4 regions of the Ruegeria sp. F5 genome follow, and region 1 is predicted to be linked to each of the others. Evidence: riboswitches for the same ligand, from Rfam matches in the RefSeq annotation. Region 1 holds a riboswitch; each other region holds the start of a gene.
The links. A riboswitch is a leader RNA that binds a small molecule or an ion and turns the genes downstream of it on or off. The one in region 1 is predicted to bind cobalamin.

Region 1 (5,594 bases):
GCCAGTGGCGGCGGCAAATTTCCGACGGTGTTCCAAAGCCGAATCCTCGACCTGCCGACGCTGGAAATAAAGCATGTCCTCAGAGGTTACCTGTCGGACACCCTGCCGCGTGACCCGCTTGAGGACGCGCCGCACCCCTTTTCTTTCGCCCCTCTGTCCGGGGCTGGCGCCGTCCTCAGAACCGGCCCCGGCGCAATCAAGTATCTGGATGAGCTGGACATCTTCAACTCCAAGCCGCTGGGACGCGACGCGGAGGGGTTCCAGCGGATAGGCCTGACGCTCTGACGGGTTGTCTTTTGCCCGGCACCTGCCTATATCGGGGTCGAGAGGTTGGCGCGGGCGAGCGCCTCGCCAACCTGGTCAGGTCCGGAAGGAAGCAGCCACAACGAGCCCCGCTTGGGTCGATGTCCAACCTCTCACTTACGCAAACCCCAGCCGCAGGAGGGCTTTTATGAATGTAGCAAAGACCCTTCGGGCAGAGCGGTTCTGAACCCTATCCACGCGACTGCCTGAACCCATGACCGACGGATGCGCGCCCGCCATCTGTGGGTTTTGCTGTATCTGAACTCAGGCAGACCAATGACTCTTACCCTTACGGACCTTGGATGGTCCTCTTACTTTGCCGCGCAGCACGCGGCCAATCCATCGTGCAATCCCTATCGCATCACCGCCGTGCACCGCGACCGGCTGATCGGAGTGAACGCGGATGGCGAAACGCCCCTGCTCTCCCCGGACCGGCCCACCGGCGAATTTGCCGTTGGTGACTGGGTGCTTAGCGACGACCACAACCGCGTCCGGCACCTGCTGGACCGGCGCAGCACCCTGCAACGCCGCGCCGCAGGCACTGGGGCCGAGGCGCAGCTGATCGCCGCCAATGTCGATGTGCTGTTCATCGTCAGTTCCTGCAATGCCGATTTCAATCCGCCCCGGCTGGAGCGGTATCTGGCACTGGCCCATCAATCCGGCTGTTACCCGGTTGTGGTTCTGACCAAGGCAGACACCTGTGCAGATCCTTCCGACTATGCCGCCCGGGCGCAGGCGCTGGCACCGTTCCTGACGGTTCTTGCGGTGAACGCGTTGAAGGCTGACGATATCCAGCAGGTGCTGTCGTGGTGCCCTTCGGGGCAGACAGCCGCGCTGGTCGGGTCGTCCGGCGTGGGCAAAACGACGCTGGCGAACGGGATGACCGGGCGGCAGGACGGAACCGCCGGCATTCGTGAAGATGACGCACGCGGGCGGCACACCACGACGTCGCGCGCGCTACACCGGATGCAAAACGGCGGCTGGCTGATCGACACGCCGGGCATGCGCGCCCTGCGGCTGCTGGACGCGCAGGATGGTGTGGACGAGGTGTTCTCGGACATCCTCGAACTCGCCAACATGTGCCGGTTTTCGGACTGCCAGCACGAGGCTGAACCCGGTTGCGCCGTGCAGGCGGCCATCGGGGACGGTACGCTGGATGCCGACCGGCTGGAGCGGTGGCGGAAGCTGCGGCGCGAGGATCAGAGGAATTCTGAAACCGTGGCGCAGTCCCGGGCGCGCGACAAGGCGTTCGGCAAGATGGTGCGGTCCGTGATGCAGGACAAGAAGTCCCGCAAGGGTCTGTGACGGCAGGGGCACCGGATCACCGGTGCCCTTTCTCAGCCAATCAGACGCGGCCAGACGGCAGCGTTGCGGCGCGCAAAAACGCCGATATGGCCGATATCGCTTACGCCGAAGTCTTTTGGCGACAGCAGGAGCCGTTTTGCCCCGGACCCGTACAGATCGGCCAGCCGCCAGACGGCTTCGGGCGGGACCATCTGATCGTCTTCAAAGGTGAACAGGTCCACAGGCACGCCTGACCCGGACCATTTGGCCTCTGGCAGGCTCGTGCCAATGTCGGGCACGTAGTTGAGCGGCGCCGTGCACCATCTGCGCCACTGCCAATAGACAGGCGCAGGCAAATCCGAGCCAAACCCCAGCGCCTTGCCCGGCAGGTAACCCATCGCGTGAACCGTCAGCGGCGCGTGGCCGTACCAGAACAGCCCTGCCAGCGCCCGATACGGCCAGGGATGATCCGACAGCGTGACCAGCCCCGAACACACGCAGATCATGCGATCGATCCGGTCGATATCGGGCTGCACCGGTCCCAGCATCGCCCCGACCGAATGGCCGATGGTCCAGTGCTGCGCGTCAGGGAAGCGGCGGCGCATCTCGGCGCGGGCGGCGGGCATGTCGATCAGGGCCCAATCCGCCATCGTGGCCTTTGAGTGCTTCAACGGCCCCGACGCGGACGACCCGAAATCGCGATAATCATAGGTCAGGCAGGCCATGCCCCGGTCCGATGCCAGCCAATGGGCAAAATGCCGGTAGTACTCGCGCGGAACGCCGGTGGCGCTGTTCAGCACAACTACAGTTTCGGGATCGGAAACCGGGCGGTACAGCCGCGCCGACAGCATCGCCGGGCCGGACGGAAACTGGAAGTCTTCTGTCAAAACCGTTTGCTGCGCGTCCAACATGGCACCCTCGGAATCAATCTGAACTATTCGGTTCATTTCTTGATCAGGCGCTGAACGGCACGGCCAAGTCAACAGCGAAGCCACATGACCAAACGTCCACTTCGGGCCGAGGGCGCAAAATGCTGATCAAGATCAGCTTGACTCGGGGCCCGGCCAACCGCTAGCGATTGTGTGATGGTTTCCGGCCCCCACAAGGGGTCGGGATGAAAAGGGAACTCGGTGCGGTTCTGCCCGGCGATGCCGGAACGAACCAAGGCCGCGACTGCCCCCGCAACTGTAAGCGGTGAGCACTGCCGGAACACCACTGGCCGAAAGGCTGGGAAGGTCGGCAACGCTTTGACCCGCAAGTCAGGAGACCTGCCATCAGAACTGAAACCGAAACTCGGGCGGGGTGTCCGGGCAGGTCCTGACAGCTTCGCGCAGTCCTACCTGATCCACATCCCCCGTCCGCCGCGCGGAGGGCGCAGGATGATCTGGAAGACAAAGACGCATGAATTCACCGCAACCGTGTGCCAGCGGACCGGCAAAACCTGCCCGGCGCTGGCCCGGATGGCGCGTGCGCTGACACAGGCGGTGGCAGAAGCCGGACCCGCCACCACGGCTGAGTTCGAAATCGAAGGCAGCAGCGAGCTGAGGTTTTGCCCCGGCGGCTGCACCGCCCGGTTCCGCGCTCGTCCGGATCAGATCCGGGTGTTTTGCGGCAAGGGCGCCGAGGATGATCTGGACAGGCTGGACCGCTACGCCGACATGATTTTTGGCACAGGCTTCAGCCCATTGCCCGCGGGTGTAGTCGCCAGCCCACCCTGCGCAATGCTTGACGCAACAGCGATCACCCCGCCCGAAAGGCGGGCTGAACCGCATCGGGTTTCAGCCTGAGTCAAGCGTCACTCACCACCTGTGCCGTCCCGACGGCCCAGGCCATCTGCCCCTCGGTCTCGACCGCGCAGGGCCGGATGGCCCGCAACCGCGCCAGCGCCTTTTGCGGGGGCTCTCCGCATTCGACCATCAGCCGCAGGACAACCATGCCCGACCGGCCGCAGCCGCCCCGGCAATGGACCAGCACCCGCCCGCCGCCGGACAGCGCATGCCGCACCGTCGCGCTGACCGAGGGCCACGCGTCAAGCACCGCCTGCGGTGGTGCGCCGAAATCCTCGACCGGCAGATGCACCCAACGGCTGGCGCGGCCCTGAATATCGCTGCCGAAATCCTGCGCGCCGTGCTGCAACATCTCGACCGCGGTGGTCATCGAAATCACCAGCCCCGGCTTCCAGTCCGAAATCAGTTCCAGATCACCGGAATAGTCCCCGCTGCAGCCCGGAATCGGCGTCAGGGCCAGCGTACCGCCCCCAACTTGCAGCGCGTAGATCGCCATCTGAGACATAAACCAAGTCCCCTCATGAAATAATCGCCAAAAATACAGTCTCTGGAATAGGCCGAACCAGTTTACGCAAGGACCCGCGTTTTCCAAAACAAAAATCCTGACGACGCGCTGTGGACGCGGGCGGCGGCGACCTCTACGCTGCGGCAGAACTCGAATCCGCGAAAGCAGACATGACCGACACGCCCAGCCCCGCCTATCAGGTTCTCGCCCGCAAATACCGCCCGGAAACTTTCGCCGATCTTGTGGGACAGGACGCGATGGTGCGCACGCTGAAAAACGCGTTCGAGGCGGACCGCATCGCGCAAGCCTTTGTCATGACAGGCATTCGCGGCACCGGCAAGACCACCACGGCGCGCATCATCGCCAAAGGGATGAACTGCATCGGGCCGGATGGTCAGGGCGGCCCCACGACTGAACCTTGCGGCCAGTGCGAACATTGCGTGGCGATCATGGAAGGCCGCCATGTCGACGTGATGGAGATGGACGCCGCCAGCCGCACCGGCGTCAACGATATTCGCGAGATCATCGACAGCGTCCGCTACCGCGCAGCCTCGGCCCGCTACAAGATTTACATCATCGATGAGGTTCACATGCTCTCGACCAGCGCCTTCAACGCGCTGCTCAAAACGCTCGAGGAACCGCCCGAACATGTGAAGTTCATCTTCGCCACCACCGAGATCCGCAAGGTCCCGGTCACGGTGCTGTCGCGCTGCCAGCGTTTTGATCTGCGCCGGATCGAACCGGAAGACATGATCGACCTGCTGCGCAAGATCGCCGATGCCGAAGGGGCCCAGATCGCCGAGGATGCGCTGGCGCTGATCACCCGCGCCGCCGAAGGGTCGGCCCGCGATGCGACCTCGCTGCTGGATCAGGCCATATCCCATGGCGCGGGCGAGACCAGCGCCGATCAGGTGCGCGCCATGCTGGGTCTGGCGGATCGGGGCCGGGTGTTGGACCTGATCGACATGATCCTGCGCGGCGACGCCGCCGGTGCGCTCACCGAGCTGAGCGCCCAATACGCCGAAGGCGCCGACCCGCTGGCCGTGCTGCGCGATCTGGCCGAGATCACCCATTGGGTCTCGGTGGTGAAAATCACCCCCGACGCCGCCGAAGACCCGACGGTCTCGCCCGACGAACGTGCCCGTGGTCAGCAGATGGCCGAGGCCCTGCCCATGCGCGTCCTGACCCGCATGTGGCAGATGCTGCTGAAGGCGCTGGATGAGGTCGCAGCCGCCCCCAACGCCATGATGGCCGCCGAAATGGCGGTGATCCGCCTGACCCATGTGGCCGACCTGCCCAGCCCGGAAGAGCTGATCAAACGCCTGCAGGACGCCCCGCCGCCCCCGCCCGGTGGCCCCGGCGGCGGCGTTCCCCTGCCCGGCAATGGCGCACCGCCGGTTCAGGCCAGCGCCGTATCTTCAACCTACGCCCCCGCCCCGCGCGGATCGGGCGGCGCGCCGGTGGCTGCACTGGCGCAGGATACGCAGGCCGCCCTCGCCCGCTATCCGACCTTCGAACATGTAGTCGAACTGATCCGCGCCAACCGGGACGTGAAATTGCTGGTCGAGGTCGAGACCGGCCTGCGTCTGGTTTCCTACCAGCCGGGCCGGATCGAATTCACCCCCGCATCGCAGGCCCCGACGGATCTGGCCCCCCGGCTTGGCTCTGCCCTGCAACGCTGGACCGGCAACCGCTGGGCCGTCTCCATCGTGTCC
Region 2 (5,594 bases), on a different contig from region 1:
CACCGGGCGGCGGCGGGGCGGGCCTCGTTCAATCTGGACAGTTGGGCGATGGGTGAGCCTTTGCTGGGCGCGATTTCAGTGCAGGCCCGGGGCGCGGATATTGTGGTCGCCGAGGGTTCGATGGGTCTGTTTGATGGCGTCGCAAAGCCCGGAGAGCTGGGGCACGGCTCCAGCGCCGAGACCGCGTTACGCATGGGCTGGCCGGTGGTGCTGGTTCTGGATGTGGGCGGACAGGCGCAATCGGCTGCGGCAACGGCGCTGGGGTTTCGGATGTATAACCCGGACCTGCCTTTTGCAGGTGTGATCCTGAACCGCTGCGCCAGCCCGCGTCACGAACGCCTGACCCGGTTGGGGATGGAACGCGCAGGCTTGCCGGTTCTGGGCGTGCTGCCGCGCCGGGGCGATCTGACGCTTCCGGAACGCCATCTGGGCCTGATACAGGCGGTCGAACATCCCGATCTGGAAAGCGCCATTGCCGGATATGCGGCGTTTCTGCGCGAACATGTGGACCTTGAGGCGATCAAGCGGGCGGCCTCCTCAGGCCCTGTTGGGCCATCGTCAGCCGCGCTGCCGCGGCCTCCGGCCCAGCGGATCGCCTTGGCTCGGGATGAGGCGTTTTCATTTACCTATCCGCATTTGCTGGAAGGCTGGCGCGCAGCCGGGGCGGACATTCTGCCGTTTTCGCCCTTGGCGGACGAGGCTCCGGCCACGGACGCCGATCTGGTCTGGTTGCCCGGTGGCTACCCGGAACTGCATGCCGGAAAATTGGCCGCAGCCGAGACCTTTCTGACCGGGCTGCGCAAACACGCCGAAACCAAACCCGTACACGGCGAATGCGGTGGCTATATGGCCTTGGGCGAAGGGCTAATCGACAAGGACGGCACCCGGCACGCGATGGCCGGGCTTCTGGGCCTTGTGACATCTTATGAAAAGCGCAAGTTCAACCTCGGCTATCGGCGGGCAGAATTGCTGGCCCCGATGCCGGGCCTTGCGGCAGGCACCGCGTTGCGGGGGCATGAGTTCCATTATTCCTCGATCATCGACCAGCCGGATGCCCCATTGGCGCGGGTGTTTGACGCCGAGGGGACCGAAGGGCCGCAAACCGGCTCGGTCCGTGGCAATGTGACTGGCACGTTCTTTCACCTGATCGCCGAGGCCTCGGCATGAGCGGGTTCGTGTCGTTCATCGGTTCCGGTCCCGGCGACCCCGAGCTATTGACGCTGAAGGCCGTCGATCGGATGCAAAAGGCCGATGCGGTGCTGTTTGACGATCTGAGCAGCGGCCCGATCCTGACCCATGCGCGCGACGATGCCGATCTGGTCGGCGTCGGCAAACGGGCCGGTCGCCCCTCACCCAAGCAGGATCATGTCAGCCGGTTGCTGGTGGAATACGCCCAGACCGGGCAGCGTGTCGTGCGGCTGAAATCGGGCGATGGCGGGTTGTTCGGACGGCTTGAGGAAGAGCTGGTGGCCCTGCGCGCCGCCGGGATCGAATATGAGATCATTCCGGGCATCCCCTCAGCCGTTGCGGCGGCTGCCGCGGCAGGCATTCCGCTGACCCGCCGCCTGACCGCGCGGCGGGTGCAGTTCGTCACCGGCCACGATGTCAGCGGCAAGCTGCCAAAGGACCTGAACCTGCCCGCCCTCGCCGACCCCGGCGCGACGACGGTTGTGTTCATGGGCAAACGCACCTTCCCTTTGCTGGTCGAGGCGCTGCATGCCCACGGTCTGCCGTTGGACACGCCCGCGCTGATGGCCGAGTCGGTTTCGACGCCCGAGCAATCCCTGCAGCGCTCCACCATCGGCGCGCTGTCAGACCAGTTGCAGTCCGAGATCGGAACCGCCCCGGCCCTGATCCTGTACGGCCCGCTGGCAGAGTTCGACGATGTATGACCTGACCCTGATCGGCATCGGCACGGGCAATCCTGATCACGTGACATTTCAGGGCGCGAAGGCGATCCGTGCGGCGGACCTGATCCTGATCCCGCGCAAAGGTGAGAATAAGGCCGATCTGGCCGGACTGCGTGAGGAAATCATCGCGCAGGTGTCCGAGACGCCCCCCAACATCGCCTATTTCGACATTCCCAAACGCCGTTCCGAGGATGGCTACCTGCGCGGCGTGGATGAGTGGCACGACGCCATCGCCCTGCGCTGGCAAGAGGCGATCGCGGAGCATCCCGAGGCGCGCAGCGTCGCGCTGCTGATCTGGGGCGATCCGTCGCTCTATGACAGTTCTTTGCGAATCGCGTCGCGGCTGGACCCGCACCCTTCGACAAAGGTAATCCCCGGCATCACCGCTTTGCAGGCGCTGACTGCCGCTCATGCGATCCCGATCAACGATATTGGTGCGCCCTATGTTGTCACCACCGGGCGGCGCATCCGGGATGAGGGCTGGCCCGAGGCAGGATCGAAAGTGGCCGTGATGCTGGATGGCGAATGCTCGTTCCAAAGCCTCGAGATGGCAGATTACGATATCTGGTGGGGTGCCTATGTTGGCATGAAAGAGGAAATCCTGATCCGCGGCCCGCTGGCCGAGGTCGCACAGCGGATACTCGACACCCGCGCCCGGGCCCGCGCCGATCATGGCTGGATCATGGATATCTATTTGCTGAAAAAGCGCGGGATCTGACGCAAAAGGTCGCAAATGGCGATTGCGCCGCCCCAGACATCGCGGCTAAATGAATGCGTCTGGTCCCGCCGGAGACTTCCGGATGCTAAGAGGGAATTTGGTGCGGTTTCGTCAGAAGCCCAAGCCAAAGCCGCCCCCGCGACTGTAAGCGGTGAGCCCCTGTTCAACCAGCCACTCCCGATCACTCGGGGGGAAGGCGAACAGAGGCACCGACCCGCAAGCCAGGAGACCTGCCAGGCGACAAATGAAACACCAGCCGTCGGGTGCGGCGGCTTTGGAGGACAAGAAATGACAACACAAACGCAAACGGCTTCTGCCGCCAAGACAGGTCTCCTGCCGGTACTGTTCGCCGTGGCTCTGGGTTTTGGGGTGATCACCCTGACCGGCCATGTTCAGGCATCCGGCCTGCATGACGCCGCCCACGATGTGCGCCACGCGACCGGTTTCCCCTGCCACTAAGCCGATGTTCAGTCGCATTCTGACCAGCGCGTTGTTCGCTGGTGCTGCAGCGGGGCTGATTGCCGCCTTGCTGCAGCTTATTTTCGTGCAACCCGTGCTGTTGCATGCCGAGCTTTATGAATCCGGGGAGTTGATCCATTTCGGAGCCGAGGCCGTTTCGGCACATCCCGAACTGCCCGGCATGTTCTCGGACCTGACCCGCGACGCGCTAAGCGTCATATTCACGATGCTGACCTATACCGGCTACGCGCTGATTCTGGTCGCGCTGATGTCGGTCGCCGAAGGTCAGGGGCACAAGGTCGATGGCCGCACCGGCGTGCTGTGGGGCCTTGCGGGTTTCGTCGCGTTCCACTTCGCGCCGGGCTTCACACTCGCCCCCGAGGTGCCGGGCGTTGCGGCGGCGGATGTCGGCGCACGTCAGCTCTGGTGGTTTGCGACCGTGGCCTCCGCAGGTGTCGCCATGTGGCTGATCGCGTTTGGCGGCAACCTTGTCAGCTATGTCATCGCAGCCGTCCTGCTGATGGCCCCGCACCTGATCGGCGCGCCCGAGCCTGATGTCTTTACCGGCCCCGTGCCGACCGAGATCGGTGCCCTTTTCGCGGCGCGGGCCTTTGGCATCGGTCTGGTTGCCTGGGTGTTGGTGGGGTCTTTCTCCGGGTATTTCTGGCAGAAAGAAGCCAGCCACGCCGAAGCCAACGCGTGATCGGCCAACCCGATAACCCGCCGGGCGCAACCCCGGCGGGACTTTCTGTTTCCCAAGGAAAACAAATGTCTCGCCCCCTTGCTTTGTTTGCGATTGGTCTGGTCTTTGGCGGCGGCGCGGGGTTCGTGCTTGCGGCGGCCAATGGTGTTACCTTCGACGGCCACGATCACGCCGACCCGGCCCATCACGGCAGCCACAATGCCGAAGCCGCTGCGCATGACCATTCCGCAACGATCAACCTGCCCGCAGGGCCGGACGCCCCGGCCGTTGAAATTGCCATTGTCAAAGACCCGATGGCCGGTTGGAACCTGCATGTCATGCCGCAGAACTTTCGGTTTGCGCCGGAAAACGCCTCGGCCACCGACCAGCCCGGCGAAGGGCATGCCCATGTCTATGCGAACGGGGTGAAACTGGCGCGGCTCTATGGCAACTGGATGCACATCGCCGATCTGCCCAAGGGCGAGGTTGAAATCGAAGTGTCCCTGAACGCCAACAGCCACAGCCAGTTGATGGTCGACAACGTTCCGGTCCGCGCCTCGACGACGGTTCAGGTAGACTAGCAAGCCGGAACCCGCGCCCGCAGACACAACCGAAGTCGCCCGCAGGGCCGGGCGTCTTCGATCCACCCTGCCGGGCTGTTCAGGTAGGTCTGGCAGGTCGCGGCAATGTCCTCGGCATCCGCCACAACATCGATCCCGGAAAAAACGTATGAGGCCAAGCCCTGCCCCTGAAGGGCCAGCACGGTTGGCTGATCGCACCCGCTGAAACATTCGTGCTCGGCCACGTCCACCTGCGTGTCCAAACCGGCCTGCTTCAGTGCCTCTTGCACGGCCTGCCGTTCCCCGTCGCGGTCGCGGGTGCCAACGCAACTGCTGCAGATCAAAATACGCGCCCGTGCCAAATCGCCCCTGCCTTTCCGTGCGCCAGTTCTGCGGGTTTCCCGACCGCAGCGCAAGCTCATCGCGCCGCGCCGGACACAAGAATGTGAGTGCGCATCCCGCCGCTTTCTGGCATCAATCACGCACCCTTAGCCGAGGAGGTTGCCCGATGAAAGCGCTCTGGTCGATGTTATGTATTCTGGCCCTGCCCGCCAGCGCCGAGATTGCCGAGCCGCCCGCCGGCTGGGCCGTCTATCCCTCGGGCAAAAGCTATGCGCAACTGGTCGATGACACCAAAGCAGCCGTCAAAGGGAACGGGCTGATCGTGGTCACTCAGGCCGGGCCGACCAAGGCCGCCGCCGCGCGGGGCATCGCCATTCCGGGCAATCTGGTTATCGGGGCATTCAACAACGATTACGCCGTGCGCGTTCTGGAAACCTCGACCGCCGCGATGATCGAAGCGCCGATCCGGTTCTATGTGACTGAAAACGCGGACGGCACGGCCACGCTGTCCTACAAAACGCCGACATTTGTCTTTGCCCCCTATGTTTACGAAGGCGGCGAAGCGCTGAGCGATATCGCCCTGGAACTGGACGAAAAGTTTCAGGCGGTGGCAGAAAGCGCAGCTAAATAGTCACACTGACGTGATCCGACTTGCTTCCGGGGGCATCCTCCGCAATCTGCTTTGAAATAACGAATTCGGAGCACGATTGATGCAGGACATGCCCCCCCGCGCCGCTGATCTTCTGGCACAACGACTGTACGAGGCCGGATGCCGCCACGCGTTCGGCATGCCGGGGGGCGAGGTTCTGACGCTGGTGGATGCGCTGGAACAGGCGGGGATCACCTTTCATCTGGCCAAACACGAAAATTCCGCCGGGTTCATGGCCGAGGCCGTGCATCACCGCGATGGCGCGCCTGCCATT
Region 3 (5,594 bases), on a different contig from region 1:
TTGCGGCGCGAGGTGGCGAGGGCGACCTGAAACACCGGGACATTCGCGGCGTCCAGAGGCGAAGTGCCCGACGCGCCTTTGCCCGAGAAAGAGGTGGCGTTGATGATCGCCGAGGGCTCAAGGGTAGCCATCTGCTCGCGTAGCCAGTCGGCCGCTGCGGGGGCTTTCAGCGAGGGGGCAAAAAGACCCACGGCCTCGAACCCGCGTTCTCGCAGCCTGCGAATCAAAGCGGCGACCGGGGCGGTGTCGGCTGAGGTCAAATAGGCGCGGTAGAAGGTCACGAGGATGCGTTTGCCATCCCCGTCGAACGCGGTATCCACCGGGATCACGCCGCGATCCGGGCACCATGCGCCGCAATCGGGGATGGTTTTCGCCCCCATCACCGGCCCGGCATACAGCCCCGCCGCCAGCGCCATCTGAGCCAGTGCCGCCTGCGCCGCAACCTCTCCGCCGGTGTCGCACAGATGCGCCAGCCGCCGCAGGGTCGAGACGGGCAGGGTGGAATACTCATCCAGCCGTGTATCCTCACGCCCATCGGCGGGCAAGACAGCCAGCGCAATGCCTTTGGTCTGCGCCAGCGCCAGAACCTGCTGCAAGCCGTAGGACCAATAGGGAACGCCGCCGATCAAGCGGATCAGGATGCCCTTCGCGCCTTCCAGCGTCTGTTCCACATAGGTGTCGACAGACAGAGGGTGTTTCAGCGCTGTCAAGTTGGCCAGCCGCAAGGTCGGCATCCGCCCCTCGGGCCCGCCACCGCGATGCCAGCCTGCCGCGAAAGCGCCAAGGTCACTGTCCGAGAAGGACAGCACCACCAGATCCGCCGGGCTCTGGCCCAGATCGGTGGGGGTCTCGGTCTCTTCGAGCCCGTGGCTTTCGCGGAAGACGACGTGCATGGTTTACTCGGCGGCCTCTTTCAAGCCCACAAGGATATCGCGGATTTCGGCCTCTTTGATATCGTCATGCTCGGCGATCACCACAAGGCGCGAACGGCGCTCTACGCCCGGTTCCCACGGACGGTCATACTGATGACGGACGCGCGCACCGACGGCCTGAACCAACAGGCGCATCGGTTTGCCCTGAACAGCGGCGTAACCTTTGACCCGCAGGATGTTCAGCTCGGTCGCCAGACGTTCGATCCTGGCGACCAGATCGGCGGGGTCGGTCTGTTCGGGCAGTTCGACGATGATGCTTTCGAAATCGTCATGCTCGTGGTCGTCATGGCCGTCATGATGGCTGGGGCGGGCGTCCATGTCGTCTTCGGCTGCGGCCTCGAGGCCCAAAACGACGCGCACATCCACCACGCCCTCGGCGACTTCGACCACGGGCAGGGGGCGGGGGGCCTCGGCTGCGATGACTTCCTTGGCCTTCGCCACACCTTCCGGGCCAGCCAGATCGGGTTTGGTCAGCAGGATAATGTCGGCGCAGGAGATCTGATCCTCGAACACCTCGGACAGGGGCGTTTCGTGATCGATCGAGTCATCGGCCAGCCGCTGGGCATCCACCGCCTCGACATTCGGTGCAAAGCGACCGGCGGCGACGGCCTCGGCATCGGCCAGAGCGATCACGCCGTCCACAGTGATTTTCGAGCGGATATCGGGCCAGTCGAACGCTTTCAGCAGCGGTTTGGGCAGGGCGAGGCCGGAGGTTTCGATCAGGATATGTTCGGGCCGCGGCTCCAGCGCCATCAGCGCCTCGATGGTCGGAATGAAATCATCGGCCACGGTGCAGCATATGCAGCCGTTCGCCAGTTCCATAATGTTTTCGGCAGGGCAATCCGGGATGGCGCAGGATTTCAGGATATCGCCATCAACACCCACGTCGCCGAATTCGTTAACGACAACGGCCAAACGCTTGCCCTGCGGGTTCTGCATCAGGTGACGCACCAGCGTGGTCTTGCCCGAGCCCAGAAAGCCGGTGATCACGGTGACGGGAAGTTTTTCGAGATTGCTCATTTCAGGGCTCCAATCGGGGGAATGCGGGCCGCACAGTTTTTGCGGAAATGTTCGGGGCGCTCGCGCCATTTGACCAGACCGTCCTCGGTGGCGAGGTACTTGGTCGCGCCCTCGACGATCACGCCGACATGGTCGGTTTCGTTCAGATGCTCGTAGACAAAGGTCCAGCGATCCGGCCCGCCGCGCAGCACGATCGAACAGCCTTCATCACAATTCGACAGGCATTCGACGGCTTTCAGGGTAATGCCCTCGGGCAGGCCCGCCTGTTCCAGCGCCTTGTGCAGCAACGTGCCGGGCCGCTGTGCATCATCTTCGACAGGCAGGCCGCGGCGACAGGTCGTGCAAACCAGAAGTTCGACCGGAACGGTCTCGGTCATGTCTCTCATCCCCCCAAATCCTCTTCGTGGGGGACGGGGTTTCATGCGGGCCGATCAGAGCCCCACACCGGAACACCCCGTCCGGTTTCATCTTCGGGCGTTGGCAGGTCTCCCGGCTTGCGGATGTCAGAGCTCTCCTCTGTCGGATGTCCCGCCTTCCCGGCATTCGCCAGTGGCTTGGGCACCCTCTCCGGTCACGGTCGCGGGGGCGGCTGCGTTTGACGGAAATACCCGCTGACGCATTCCCTTTTCATCTGCTGTCGCAGACACCAACGAAAGGGACATGCGGCAGCGGCGGCCCGCTTGTCAAGCGCAACGCGCCGATCCGTGAGGAAGCGGGTAAAAAGCGACCTGTCGGCGTCGCTGGGCGGCATGATCCGATCGCTGCGACGTGATCGCATGGTCGGCAACACGCGAACAGGAGGGTGCGGCGTATGAAGGTAGGGTTTATCGGGCTGGGCAATGTGGGCGGCAAGCTTTCTGGGTCGCTGCTGCGCAACGGAATCGATCTGACCGTGCATGACCTGAACCCGGATCTGGTGGCGGCCTTTGTCGCACAAGGGGCCAAAGCGGCGGAAGATCCGGCCCAGCTGATGCGCGATTGCGATGCGGTGATCACCTGCTTGCCGTCCCCTGCCGCCTCGGACGCGGTGATGCAGGAGATGCTGCCCGAGGTCAGCCCCGGTAAAATCTGGATGGAGATGTCGACCACCGACGAGGCCGAGGTCAAACGCCTGGGCGCGATGGTCATTGAACGGGGCGGTGCTGCCGTGGATTGCCCGGTTTCCGGCGGGTGCCACCGGGCGGCGACTGGCAATATCTCGATCTTCGCAGGCTGCGACCGCGCGACGTTCGAGCGTATTCTGCCCTTCCTGACCACGATGGGCCGTCGGGTCCTGCATACGGGCGATCTGGGCTCGGCTTCCGTTTTGAAAGTGCTGACCAACTACCTGGCCACCGCCAACCTGATTACCTGCGCCGAGGCTTTGGTGACGGCCAAGGCAGCGGGCATGGACCTGAATACTACCTATGAGGCGATCAAAATCTCGTCGGGCACCTCATTCGTTCATGAAACCGAAAGTCAGGTGATCCTGAACGGCTCGCGCGATATCTCGTTCACCATGGATCTGGTGAAAAAGGACATCGGCCTGTTTCAGGACGTTGCCGACCGCGCCGGTGTTCCGTTAGAGATCAATCCCGTGATGATCAGCATTTTCGAAGACGGCATTGCCCGGTACGGAGACCGCGAACTGTCGCCGAATATCATCCGGCGGCTGGAAGACGCCACCGGCCTCGACATCCGCGCCCCTGGTTTTCCGCCCGAGATGGAAGACGATGAGCCGGAAGAACCGGGATATGAAGTCATTCCGCAAGGACGCGCCGCAGAATAAACGGACATTCCAGACCGCAAAACCGAAGCGTTTCAGAGAGATGGAGGCGAGTACCGGAATCGAACCGGTGTACACGGATTTGCAATCCGCTGCGTCACCACTCCGCCAACTCGCCTTTTCAAGTAAAATCAAATACTTGCCGTGGTGTGGAGGGCGTTTTAGCAGCTTTCGCTGGGGGCGTCCAGTGGGAAGAATGCAAAATCGGCGCTCGGCCTGTAAATTGAGCGCCCTCGGTCCGGTACGAAACCTGCCACAAAACCCGGGTTGCGGCATCTGGGCCGTTGCCGGTGCGCAAGGGATGTGGCACAAGCCAGATAATCAAGGGTTCAAGACGAGAGATCACATGACAGATTTCGCCACCCGGCGCCGCACGATGGTTGACACGCAGGTTCGGCCCTCGGACGTCACGAAGTTTCCGATCATTGACGCGATGCTGAACGTCCCGCGGGAAAGCTTTGTGCCCGCGTCGCAGCGCGAGGCGTCTTATGCCGAAGAGCTGATCGACCTTGGAAACGGGCGCTGCATGCTCGAGCCGCGCACTCTGGCTAAGATGCTGGATGCGCTGAATATTTCAAATGACGAGGCGGTGCTGGATATCGGTTTGGCGCTTGGTTACTCGACCGCTGTTACCGCGCGCATGGCGCAGTTGGTTGTGGGTGTCGAGGAAGATGAAACCCTGGCGTCCGAGGCACAGAACCTGCTCAGCGAAGCCAATGCCGACAACGCGATTGTCCACGTGGGGCCTCTGGCACAGGGCGCGGCTGAACATGGGCCGTATGACGTGATCATGATCCAGGGCGGGGTCGAGGAAATACCGGACGATCTGCTGGGACAGCTCAAGGATCACGGCCGCATTGCCTGCCTGTTCGTCGAGGGGAATCTGGGCACCGTCCGGATCGGCCGCAAATCCGGCGAACGGGTCAGCTGGCGCGATGCCTTCAACGCCAGCGCACCGGTTTTAGATAGCTTTTCCGCAAAGTGTGCATTTTCGCTATAGTCATTTGACAGATATTTTTGCCGCCTTGATTAGTTGAAAACAAAGGCGCAAACTGCCGGAGAGGCAGCGTTATTTCGATTTGAGAGGATTTGGATATGCGTGGTACGGCGACAGGTAAGCTGGTCAGGGTGTTGGCTTTGACCGCTGGCATTGCCATCAGCGTAGTTCCCGGACGTGCGGCTTGGGCGGACAATATAACAGATGCGTTCATCGGCGCGTATAACACCAGTGGCCTGCTAGAGCAGAACCGGGCCCTGTTGCGTGCAGCGGATGAAGACGTCGCGATCGCCCTTTCGGCTTTGCGTCCGATCATCAACTGGACGGTTGATATCAGCCAGGAATACACCAAGACACGCACCGGTACGACAGTGACAACAACGAACCCGGCGCGGTTTTTCACCGGGCTGACATTGACCCAACTGATCTATGACGGCGGCGCGTCCGTGTTGGGCAAGCAATCTGCGCAAGAGACTGTTCTTTCGACCCGGCAAACGCTGATCGATATCGAACAGCAGGTTCTGTTCCGCGCGGCGACCGCTTATCTGAGCGTTCTTCTGCAGGAAGAAACGGTTCAGATTCGCCTGAACAACGTGGACGTATCCAGCGAGGAACTGCGCGCCTCGAACGACCGGTTCGAAGTGGGTGAGGTGACGCGGACGGACGTTGCCCTGTCCGAAGCGCAGTTGGCCAGTTCGCGGGCCGACTTGGCGGATGCGCGGGGTGATCTGAGCACCGCGCAGGCCGAATATGTGAATGCGGTTGGCAAACTTCCGGGTCGGACAGCCGGTCAGCCGGGCCTGCCCAATCTGCCGCGCTCGCAATCCGAGGCGGTCAGTCTGGCGCAGCGGAACCATCCGGCGATCCTGTCGGCGCAGCA
Region 4 (5,594 bases), on a different contig from region 1:
GGGCCGGGCCGGTGCGGGACGGCGTGATCCGCCTGACCAACGCCCATCTTGACCTGTCCGAGGTCGAGCTTGCGCAGGCCACAGGCGCGAAGAATACGTTTGTCATCAATGATTTCACCGCCGCTGCCTGGTCCGTGGCCGAGGTGACACGCGCCGATGTGGCGGTTCTGCAAGGGCACGACACGCCGCCAACAGGAACCCGCCTTGTCGTGGGGCCCGGCACGGGGCTGGGCGTTGGCGCGCTGCTGTATTCGGAAGGTCATTATCACACTGCCTCGGGCGAAGGCGGCCATGTGGGCCTGTCTCCGCGCCATCGGGATGAGGTGGATGTGTTCGACGCCGCCCGCCGCATCTCGCCCGAGAGTTTCTTTGACGACAGCCTGATGCTTGAGGCTGAAATGTTCCTGAGCGGCACGGGCCTGCCGGTCCTCTATCAGGCCGTTGGCATAGCAAGTGGCCAAACCGACACGCCGGTGCGGACAGCCAAGGACATTCTGCAGGATGCCCGCGATGGCTCTGACCCCATCGCCGCCAAAGCGGCACAGATGTTCACATGGCATCTGGGGGCTTTGATGGGCGACATGGCGATGACGCTGATGCCGACCGGAGGGGTGTTTCTGGTCGGCGGTGTGGCCGAAAAGAACCGCTGGCTTTTCGGCGATACGTTCCGGGCGGCTTTCAACGCGGGCGGGCGGTTCAGCGATTTGCGCCGCTCGATGAACCTGTATGTGTCGGAACAGGCCGAATTTGGCATTGTTGGCGCTAACAATTTCTGCAAAAATGCGCTCGCGCGGTAGACTGGCCGCCTGAACTTATTTTTGCGGAAGGAATTCGGGATGATCCTGTGCTGCGGTGAAGCCCTGATCGACATGATCGCCGAGCCCACAACCTCGGGCGCAAGCGGGTTTGTGCCGCATTCGGGCGGGGCGGTCTTCAATACGGCAATTGCCCTTGGCCGGCTGGGCGCACCGGCGGCCATGCTGACGGGTCTGTCCTCGGACATGTTCGGCGATCAACTGGCGCAGGCGCTGAAAGACAGCCATGTGGACACCGCGCATGTCATTCGGTCCGAACGCCCCAGTACTCTGGCCTTCGTAAAATTGAAGGACGGGCACGCCTCGTACACCTTCGTCGATGAAAACACCGCTGGCCGGATGCTGCGCGCCGAGGATATGCCGGATCAGTTAACCGCCGTATCGGCCCTGTATTTCGGTGGTATCAGCCTGGCTTGCGAGCCCTGCGCCGACGCCTATGCCGACCTTCTGAACCGCCATGGAGCAAACCGCGCGGTCATGCTGGACCCTAATATTCGCCCGGGGTTCATTCAGGACCAGACCCGGTATCGCACGCGGCTGAACCGGATGATCGCGCAGGCGGATATCGTCAAGGTCTCGGACGAGGATCTGGACTGGATCGTCCCCGGCCCGGAAACCCTGGCCGAGAAAGTGCCGCTTTTGCTGCAGGCAGGGCCTTCGGTGGTCATTGTGACCAGAGGTGGCGAAGGGGCCACAGGGTATCTGTCGGACGGAACCGAGGTCTCCGTACCGGTTCAGCGGGTCGAGGTTGTCGATACGGTCGGTGCTGGCGACACGTTCAATGCCGGGGTTCTGGCCGAACTGCATCGCGCCGGACATCTGACCAAAGACGGTATTCGCGCGCTCAATGCCGACAGTCTTCGCGCCGCCCTGTCGTCCGGTGCCGCCGTAGCAGCCGTCACCGTATCCCGCGCCGGGGCAAACCCGCCCTGGGCGCACGAGCTTTAACCCCTTAAAAGGGCAAAACCATGAAACGATCCGACATCAACCGCATCAAATCCGAGGCGCAGGCGTTCATTTACTCTTTCGGTGCCGTGCTGCCCCCTTTTGCCGACTGGTCCCCTGACCAGATGCGCAGCGAAAAGGCGGCGGGCATACGGGACCGCAATCTGGGCTGGGACATAACCGATTACGGTCAGGGCCGATTTGATGAACTGGGCCTGTTTCTGTTCACCCTGCGCAACGGCGACGCCAATGACCTCAGCCTCGGGCGCGGGATGTTATACGCGGAAAAGCTGCTGATCTCGCGCGACAAGCAATTGTCCCCGATGCATCGCCATATCATAAAGGCCGAAGACATCATCAACCGGGGCGGTGGCGATCTGGTGATGGAGATTTACGCCTCGGATGAAGATGGGGGGATCGACCGGGAAAATCCTGTCATCGTGCCCAGCGATGGCTGCCCCGTCACGATCAAACCCGGTGAGCTTTTGCGGCTTGCCCCGGGGCAAAGCGTCACGCTGATGCCGGGCATCTGGCACGCGTTCTGGGCGGAACGCGGTGACTGTCTGATCGGCGAGGTTTCGACCGTCAATGACGACCGCACCGACAACGTGTTTGAAGACCCGATCCCGCGCTTTGCGACAATCGAAGAAGATGCCGAGCCCGATTTCCTTCTGGTCGCAGATTACTGACAGGCGCCGGCCCCGGCTGGATCGAGACTCTTGACAATTATTCTATCCCCGGACTAGCTGCACGGGATGGTTCCCGACGGCGCGCCCGAGGGACGAAAATGGGAATATGGTGCGGCCTGTGCAGGCCAAAGCCGTGACTGCCCCCGCAACTGTAGGCGGAGAGCGACGTCAAATCACCACTGGCCAAAAGGCCGGGAAGGTTGACCAAGCGACGACCCGCAAGTCAGGAGACCTGCCATCATATGTTCAACCAACCCGGGGCGGGGTGTCCTGGAAGGAGGCTTTGATGGCACGCTTGCGTGTTCAAGATACCGGCACCACGTGTCCGCCATTGGCATTTTTCGGAGCGAAGAATGCCGCACGACACTGATCACTACGTTCTGATCTGCGAGACCTGTCAGGGGCCTGTGTCGGCGGACGCAGCAAAAGACGCTCTGGACCGACAGCTTCCCGACGGTTTCAAAACCCGCCTGATCGCCTGCATGGCCGGGTGCGAACGGCCCATGACCGTTGGCCTGCAGGCCGCAGGCAAGGCCCAGTATCTGTTCGGCGACATTCAGACCGACAAGGACTTGACGGCGCTGGCCGACTTTGCCCGCCAATATCGTGATAGCGCAGATGGCTGGACCAGCGCATCCGAACGCCCCCCTGCCCTGCTCACTAAAACTCTGTCGCGCATGCCCCGTCTGCCGTCGGAGGACGGTTCATGAGTTTTCTGGTGGCCGAGGGTTTGGGGTACTACGCCCTGAACGGGGATATGCTGCTGCAGGACACCTCGTTCAGCCTGGAAGAAGGCTCGATCCTGGCCATCGCCGGACCGAATGGCGCGGGCAAGACCACGCTGCTGAAACTGTTATGCGGGGCCGAACGTATGGCCCTTGGCGATGTCCGCATTCAGGGTCAAAGCCTGCGGAACCTCTCTGCCAGACAGCGGGCGCGGACGATTGCCGTGGTGGGGCAACAGGAATTTCCCGATGGTCGGCTGCAATTGCGGGAATATGTGGCGCTGGGTCAGATCCCGATCAAAGCGGACAGATCAGCCACTGACCACGCAACCGACCTGAACCGCGTTCTGGATGTCACCGGCCTGTTCCATCTGGCGGAAAAACCGCTGGGCAGATTGTCAGGCGGGGAAAGGCAGCGCGCCCATATCGCAAGGGCGCTGGCGCAAAACCCGGTTTTGCTGTTTCTGGACGAACCGACCAACCATCTGGACCCTGACGCCAAGGGACACATGCTGTCGCTGGTGGCCGAACTGGGCGTGACGGTCGTCATGATCGTCCACGATCTGGTCATGATCCCGGAATTTGCGACCCATGTCGCGCTGATGAAAGCCACGTGCCTGACTGGGTTTGGACCGGTGAGCGAGGTGCTGACACCGGGCCGCGTCCGCGAAACCTTTGGCGTGGATTACCTGTGCTTTCAGCACGAAGGCCGCGTGATCCCCGCGCTCGATATCCGAAAACGCAAACTGTCACCTCAAAAGGATTTAGGATGATGCAGAAACTCTGGCCCGTGGTGCTGATCACCGGTCTGGCAAGCGGCGCGGCGGCGCAGGAAGTTACGGTTGATAACTGTGGCGAACCGCTGGTGTTTGACACCCAGCCTGAGCGGTTGGTCGTGCATGACATGAACATGACCGACATGGCGTTTGCGCTTGGCCTGCAGGACAAGATCGTTGGCCTGACCGGCATCACAGGCTGGTACAAGACCAGCCCCGATTTCGACGCGCAGCGCGGCGATATCCCCGAGCTCGCGCCAAAATACCCGACGATCGAGAACCTCGTCGCGGTAGAACCCGACCTGTTCTTCGCGGGCTGGTATTACGGCATGAAACCGGGCGGAGATGTCACGCCCGACACACTGGCCCCCTTCGGCATCAAGACCATGATCCTGACCGAAAGCTGCGTGCATCTGGACAAGGACCGCCCCGAAGCCAGCATGGACCTGCTGTTTGACGATGTTCTGCGTCTGGGCAAGGTGATGCATGTCGAAGACCGGGCCGAGGCGCTGGTGTCCGGCTGGAAAGAACAGCTTGCCGCGATCAAGACCAAAACCGCAGACGTGACCAAGCCGCGTGTCTTCCTGCTGGACGGGCCTGCTGATGCGCCCTTTACCGCCGGAAAATTCGCCATTCCCGACGCGATGATCACGGCTGCTGGCGGTGTGAACGTGACCCATGATCTGGACACAAGCTGGGGCCGCACCTCGTGGGAGGCTGTTGCCGCCGCAAACCCGGAATTCCTGGTCTTGCTGGACTATCAGACCGGCAACGGGGCGGAAGACACGTTCAAATTCCTGCAGGAACATCCGGTGATGTCGCAGACCGATGCGGTCAGGAACAAACGCTGGATCGGGTTGCGCTACGAAGAGCTGACCCCTGGACCGGCCAACATCGACGCCATCGAGAAGATGACAAGGGCCATGCATCCGGTGAGCAACTGATATGGCCCAAACGGGCCGGTTGATACTGCTGGGGGCGGTCGTTCTGATCGCCCTTTTGCTGTTGTCCGTGGTCTACGGAACAACACCGATCCCGGTGCAGGACGTCATCACGGCGATTGGCCTCGGCACCGGTCTGACCGAAGGTGAAATGTCGCCCATGCACCGGATCGTGTTTGATCTGCGCCTGCCCCGGGCCCTGTTTGCCGCCGTCATCGGGGCCGGGCTTGGCGTTGTTGGCGTGGTTCTGCAAACCACCACGCGCAACGATCTGGCGGACCCGTTTCTGTTTGGCCTGTCCTCGGGCGCCGCGGCGGGCGCGGTTCTGGTGATCACTGTCACCGGTGACGTTCTGGGCATCTGGACCTTACCGCTGGCCGCGTTCTGCGGCGGCCTGATTGCATCCGGCATTGTTCTGGCGCTGGTCCACAGCCTGCGCACCAGCGCGCCGGAGAAGCTGATCCTGGCCGGACTGGCCGTGTCATTCCTGTTCTCGGCCATCACCAACTATCTGATCTTCGCCGGAGACAGCCGCGCCGCGCATTCGGTGATCTTCTGGATGCTGGGCGGGCTGGGTCTGGCCCGGTGGGAAACCTTCCCGCTGGTCCTGATCGGGCTGGGGCTGATCCTCAGCTATGCGCTCTACCGCAGCCGGTGGCTGGATGCATTGCTGACCGGAGACTTCACCGCCGCCACGCTGGGC

Region 2: linked by a shared signal. The riboswitch ahead of ACR0K1_RS04530 (CbtB domain-containing protein) and the one ahead of ACR0K1_RS22170 (hypothetical protein) in region 1 are both predicted to bind cobalamin.
Region 3: linked by a shared signal. The riboswitch ahead of ACR0K1_RS04460 (DUF1636 family protein) and the one ahead of ACR0K1_RS22170 (hypothetical protein) in region 1 are both predicted to bind cobalamin.
Region 4: linked by a shared signal. The riboswitch ahead of ACR0K1_RS01025 (DUF1636 family protein) and the one ahead of ACR0K1_RS22170 (hypothetical protein) in region 1 are both predicted to bind cobalamin.

Annotation. Positions count from the first base shown of each region.
Region 1 is NZ_JBQFOU010000022.1:11,529-17,122, reverse strand. It holds gene ACR0K1_RS22190 (bifunctional 2',3'-cyclic-nucleotide 2'-phosphodiesterase/3'-nucleotidase) at 1-285, shown strand, start outside; RNA gene ffs (signal recognition particle sRNA small type) at 324-422, shown strand; gene rsgA (ribosome small subunit-dependent GTPase A) at 580-1,608, shown strand; gene ACR0K1_RS22175 (alpha/beta hydrolase family protein) at 1,641-2,534, opposite strand; cobalamin riboswitch at 2,658-2,877, shown strand; gene ACR0K1_RS22170 (hypothetical protein) at 2,967-3,374, shown strand; gene ACR0K1_RS22165 (protein-tyrosine phosphatase family protein) at 3,376-3,879, opposite strand; gene ACR0K1_RS22160 (DNA polymerase III subunit gamma/tau) at 4,050-5,594, shown strand, end outside.
Region 2 is NZ_JBQFOU010000002.1:429,528-435,121, forward strand. It holds gene ACR0K1_RS04515 (cobyrinic acid a,c-diamide synthase CobB) at 1-1,167, shown strand, start outside; gene cobA (uroporphyrinogen-III C-methyltransferase) at 1,164-1,892, shown strand; gene cobF (precorrin-6A synthase (deacetylating)) at 1,885-2,628, shown strand; cobalamin riboswitch at 2,672-2,880, shown strand; gene ACR0K1_RS04530 (CbtB domain-containing protein) at 2,917-3,087, shown strand; gene ACR0K1_RS04535 (CbtA family protein) at 3,092-3,790, shown strand; gene ACR0K1_RS04540 (hypothetical protein) at 3,856-4,350, shown strand; gene ACR0K1_RS04545 (DUF1636 family protein) at 4,347-4,673, opposite strand; gene ACR0K1_RS04550 (DUF302 domain-containing protein) at 4,838-5,302, shown strand; gene ACR0K1_RS04555 (thiamine pyrophosphate-binding protein) at 5,382-5,594, shown strand, end outside.
Region 3 is NZ_JBQFOU010000002.1:415,064-420,657, reverse strand. It holds gene cobN (cobaltochelatase subunit CobN) at 1-893, opposite strand, end outside; gene cobW (cobalamin biosynthesis protein CobW) at 897-1,952, opposite strand; gene ACR0K1_RS04460 (DUF1636 family protein) at 1,949-2,329, opposite strand; cobalamin riboswitch at 2,415-2,618, opposite strand; gene ACR0K1_RS04455 (NAD(P)-dependent oxidoreductase) at 2,755-3,720, shown strand; tRNA gene ACR0K1_RS04450 (tRNA-Cys) at 3,762-3,835, opposite strand; gene ACR0K1_RS04445 (protein-L-isoaspartate O-methyltransferase family protein) at 4,064-4,717, shown strand; gene ACR0K1_RS04440 (TolC family outer membrane protein) at 4,813-5,594, shown strand, end outside.
Region 4 is NZ_JBQFOU010000001.1:234,942-240,535, reverse strand. It holds gene ACR0K1_RS01040 (glucokinase) at 1-797, shown strand, start outside; gene ACR0K1_RS01035 (carbohydrate kinase family protein) at 837-1,763, shown strand; gene ACR0K1_RS01030 (D-lyxose/D-mannose family sugar isomerase) at 1,784-2,449, shown strand; cobalamin riboswitch at 2,500-2,703, shown strand; gene ACR0K1_RS01025 (DUF1636 family protein) at 2,803-3,159, shown strand; gene ACR0K1_RS01020 (ABC transporter ATP-binding protein) at 3,156-3,947, shown strand; gene ACR0K1_RS01015 (ABC transporter substrate-binding protein) at 3,947-4,894, shown strand; gene ACR0K1_RS01010 (FecCD family ABC transporter permease) at 4,896-5,594, shown strand, end outside.